DNA from 2 places in the Bartonella sp. HY761 genome. Region 2 is predicted to be linked to the other one. Evidence: riboswitches for the same ligand, from Rfam matches in the RefSeq annotation. Region 2 holds a riboswitch; the other holds the start of a gene.
What was found. Region 2 has a riboswitch for thiamine pyrophosphate ahead of thiC (phosphomethylpyrimidine synthase ThiC). Riboswitches for the same ligand answer to the same signal wherever they lie in the genome.
Positions count from the first base shown of each region.

Region 1 (2,400 bases), 1.3 Mb from region 2:
TTAAAATTTGTGCCGCTTCGACAAGAGCGAAAACATTAGGCTGCAAAGTGTCTTGATTGCCGATAACTTCAAGCTTCACCCAATCTGTTTTAAATAAATCTCGTGCCATTTTTGCTGTAGTTACAGCCTCTTTTACCGAATAACAACCCGCAGTATTTGGTAAAACCTTAACACCAAGATCGCGAATTAACTGCCAAAACTGACCGCCTTGACTACCACCAGCTGTTTCCCGGCGAAGCGAAACAGTGACAATATCTGTTTGTGACTGGCGCACTGCTTCAGCCAAGATAGTAGGTGATGGATATTGTGCACTACCTAAAAGCAAATGCGACGTTACATCTTCTCCATAAAGCGTTAACATATCAACCTCCCTGCATAGGACTTAAGACTTCAATACGGTCGTTTTCGTTAATGAGACATAAAGCACGTTCATTTGCGCTTACAAGCTCACTATTTTGGGCAGTCGCTAACCACTCGCCCTTGAAACCTTGTTCATTCAAAAGCTCTGCTAGATATTGCACTTTTGTTTCAACTCTATTGCCATTGATAAAAACCTGCATGAACTACTCCAATTAAATCAGCGACGCGTTAAAATATTTGTGATAAATGTCTACCAAGCCTTATAGACGACTTTAAATATAAAATAATCAATCAGGGCAAAGCTTATCGGTAACGCGGCGTGCCATTTCTGGTGATAATAAAAATCCGTGACGATAAAAGCCATTTATATAAAAATGGCGATTACCCTCTTGTGTCATTCGTGGAAAATTATCGGCATAGGCTGGTCGCACGCCAACTCCGGTTTCAATTATTTCCGCTTCAGCAAAGGCAGGATGCAATGTATAGGCAGCATTCAAAAGCTCCATCATTGAGCGAGCGCTGATTGGACCATCATAATCGCTTTCAATCATTGTTGCACCAATCATGAAAGTATGGTCACTACGTGGTACAATATACAGCGGAATGCGCGGATGTAATAGTCTAACGGGTCTTGTTATATGGACATCTGGGCAGCGCACTAAAAGCATCTCACCACGAACACCGCGTAAATCCTTATCGACACCTAAGCGCGCAATGCCAGTTGCATCGATAATGACATCATAATCCTCAGTTTCTTCTTCATTTTGCAAAGGAGCAATAAAGGCAGCCCCTCCTTGAATTAGTTTATCTTGCAAACCTTGCAACGCTTTACGTGGGTCTATGTCTGCTTCTTCAGCAAAAAATAAAGCTTTTTTAAACCGTCCTGCAAGATCTGGTTCAAGCTCAGCGATCATAGCTTCATCAACCAAAACATGACGGGTGGTGCGCTGTGCAAAACGATTAAGTTCGCCTTGGTCGCGTTGTGGTGCCAAGACAAATGTACCATTATGTTGCACTAAATCAGGAAGGTTTTCAGCCCACCAACCCATTGCTTGCCGCCCTAAATCCTCAACTATTTGCTCCGCACTTTCGCGCTCGCAATAAGGTGCCAACATGCCACCGGCATACCAACTTGCCGAATGGGAGAAACTATCAAGAGGCGCAGAAACTGTGATATCAGCGCCTTTTAAGAAGAGTTGATAAGCTGCAACCAATCCGCCAACGCCAGCACCTTTAATAAGCACTTTCATACTGGTTCCTTTCTATTTCTAAACCGCTTTATGCTGATATAAACACCCAACGCACAAAACACAGAGCCAGTGTTTTGATGACAAAACGAAAGATAGAAAAATAGAATTGGAAACACAAAGTTTAAAGGAGCTACTGCTCATTCTACCATCCCTCCGCCAGCATAATCTGGATCAGGTTCTATGGGTCATTGCGCCGCTTTAAATAAGCCAGCAATATCTCAGCTCCTTGACAGAGCTCCCCAGGTGAAATTATTCAATATTTAAAAGATATATCAATTAACCCAACATAAAACAAGTTTTATGTTGAGCTTTCTTTTGCTGGACCAGGCAAGAATGCCATAAGGCAAAAAAACAACCAACCAAAAATCATCGTCATACCGCCAATAGGCGCCGCATAGGAAAACAAACGAATACCCCATGTTTGACGAAATAATAAATCCCCCACAAAAAGCGTGACACCAAGCACAATAAGTGCGCCACTAAGACGCGTAAACATTGATCTTTTATCAGCTAAAGCCAAAGCCACTAATAAAATACCGTGACCAAGCAAAATAGGCGCGATAGTCCCATAATTGCTTTGCGAAACATGGGAGGCCGCCGCGTAAGAAGCCATACCAGCTGCCCCAAAAACACCACCGGCAAAACAAAATATCCGGTTTGAGATACGTACCATCATAGGCATTCACCTTTTTCACAAGCTTTTATTGCCGGCCTTAAAGCCTCTTCGAAAATATCGATAATATGATCGGGAGCCGTACTTACTCTAATCAAATGATCAAGCCCAGGAACT
Region 1 covers NZ_CP104887.1:2,299,477-2,301,876, forward strand. Annotated here, with positions in the region: gene N6A79_RS09965 (thiazole synthase) at 1-361, opposite strand, end outside; gene thiS (sulfur carrier protein ThiS) at 363-560, opposite strand; gene thiO (glycine oxidase ThiO) at 648-1,610, opposite strand; TPP riboswitch at 1,741-1,862, opposite strand; gene N6A79_RS09980 (DUF423 domain-containing protein) at 1,909-2,286, opposite strand; gene N6A79_RS09985 (aminotransferase class I/II-fold pyridoxal phosphate-dependent enzyme) at 2,283-2,400, opposite strand, start outside.
Region 1: it holds a riboswitch for thiamine pyrophosphate, as region 2 does, so the genes downstream of both, thiO (glycine oxidase ThiO) here and thiC (phosphomethylpyrimidine synthase ThiC) in region 2, are expected to answer to the same signal.

Region 2 (2,400 bases):
GCTTGCAGGCACGACCCTAGCACTAATAGGCTAGAACCAAGCATTATGGGGCGAAAATAACAAGAAAATGCGTTTTTAAATTTAATCATCAAAAGCTTTCCGGTACTTTATAAACAAAGGTTTTGATGTAACCAATGCTTGAACTCTTTACGCAATACTAATAGGCTCATATCAAGCCGGACGACTTGAGCTTAACTTCTATCTCAGAATTTCACAAGCGCTAGGATATATTATGACAAATGATACATTAACAGAAGATGACTTTACCAAGGAGGAATCTCCTTTTGATCTTTTTACAAAATGGTTAGATGACGCAAGCGCTAGCGAAATAAATGACCCCAATGCGATGGCTTTAGCCACAGTGGATAGCCAAGGCCTACCCGATGTGCGTATGGTTTTGCTGAAAGGTTTTGATGATGATGGCTTTGTTTTTTACACCAATTTTGAAAGTCAAAAAGGTGTGGAAATCTTAAATAGCATGAAGGCGGCATTGTGTTTTCATTGGAAAACCTTAAAGCGGCAGGTGCGTGTTCGCGGTATTGTGGAAATCGTTAGTGATGAAGAAGCCGATGCCTATTATAATAGCCGAGCACGCGGAAGTCGTATTGGTGCTTGGGCATCTAAACAATCACGACCGCTTGAAAGCCGATTTGCACTTGAAAAGGCAGTCGCTGAATATGGCTTGCGCTATGCTGTTGGTTCCATTCCGCGCCCGCCTTATTGGTCTGGCTTTCGCATTCGTCCAACTTATATTGAATTTTGGCACGATAGGCCATTTCGCCTTCACGACCGTTTGGTCTTTAAACGAGATAATATTGATGATGAAAACTGGCAAACCGTGCGGCTTTATCCGTAATTATCTTTAAATTATTGTTTAACTTAAAAAAGGTCATTATTCATTTAATGGCCTTTTGCTTATTTTAGAATGATTTTATTCCTCATTGACAATTCATTATATTTAGCTAATGATCGGCTTGTACCTGGGGTGTCTCGACAAGAGGCTGAGATATTGCTGGCTTTAAAGCAGCGCAATGACCCGTTGAACCTGATCCAGCTCATACTGGTGGAGGGATGGTCTGATGTCTGCTGCTTCTCGTCTTTATCATTAGACTTATCGCAAATAGGCATTTTTCTCCTTTACCTTTGGCGAGAGGGATTTTCCTTTAAATAAAGCAAGGAGAATTCACCATGTCAGAAAATTGTTTTAAAGTAACAACTGGCGCACTTCCTTCTTCTAAAAAAAACTATAAATCAGGCACTATTTATCCGCAAATAAAGGTGCCTATTCGCTATATAAAATTGCATCCTTCTAGTAATGAACCAGATTTGCCAGTCTATGATTCGTCTGGCGCTTATAGCGATGAAAATGTGGATATTACGATTGATAAGGGGCTTGCGCCTATTCGTGAATCTTGGATATTGGCGCGCGGCGATGTTGAGACCTATGAAGGGCGAACCGTCAAGGCTGCAGACAATGGTTTTGTATCGGAGGCAAAAAAAACACCAGAATTTTTGCAATGTCGCCAACCACTTCGCGCCAAAAATAATGCAGCCGTCACGCAAATGGCTTATGCACGCGCTGGTATTATAACGCCAGAAATGGAATTTGTTGCGATACGAGAAAATTTGGGGCGTGAAAATTTAGAGCATGAAATACGCACCATTGGTGAAAGCTTTGGTGCAGCTATTCCACCATTTGTAACGCCCGAATTTGTCCGCAATGAAATTGCGCTTGGTCGAGCAATTATTCCGAATAATATCAATCACCCTGAAAGTGAACCAATGATTATTGGTCGTAATTTCAGTGTGAAAATTAACGCTAATATTGGTAATTCAGCCGTGACGTCTTCAATGGAGGAAGAAGTCGAAAAAATGGTATGGGCCATTCGCTGGGGGGCGGATACAGTGATGGATCTTTCAACAGGGCGCAACATTCATAATATTCGTGAATGGATTATTCGTAATTCCCCAGTCCCTATTGGCACTGTGCCAATTTATCAAGCCTTAGAAAAAGTTAATGGCATTGCCGAAGATCTAAACTGGGAAATTTTTCGTGACACTTTGATTGAGCAAGCTGAGCAGGGGGTTGACTATTTTACCATTCATGCTGGCGTGCGTCTTTCCTATATTCCATTAACCGTTGATCGTGTTACTGGTATTGTCTCGCGCGGCGGCTCGATCATGGCGAAATGGTGCTTATATCACCATAAGGAAAGTTTCCTTTACGAGCATTTTGATGAAATATGCGATATAGCCCGTGCTTACGACATTGCCTTTTCACTGGGGGATGGTTTGCGTCCAGGTTCGATTGCTGATGCCAATGATGCGGCGCAATTTGCCGAACTTGAAACCTTGGGAGAGCTTACAAAAATTGCTTGGGCAAAAGATTGTCAAGTGATG
Region 2 covers NZ_CP104887.1:253,324-255,723, forward strand. Annotated here, with positions in the region: gene N6A79_RS00940 (RT0821/Lpp0805 family surface protein) at 1-89, opposite strand, end outside; gene pdxH (pyridoxamine 5'-phosphate oxidase) at 233-856, shown strand; TPP riboswitch at 972-1,089, shown strand; gene thiC (phosphomethylpyrimidine synthase ThiC) at 1,189-2,400, shown strand, end outside.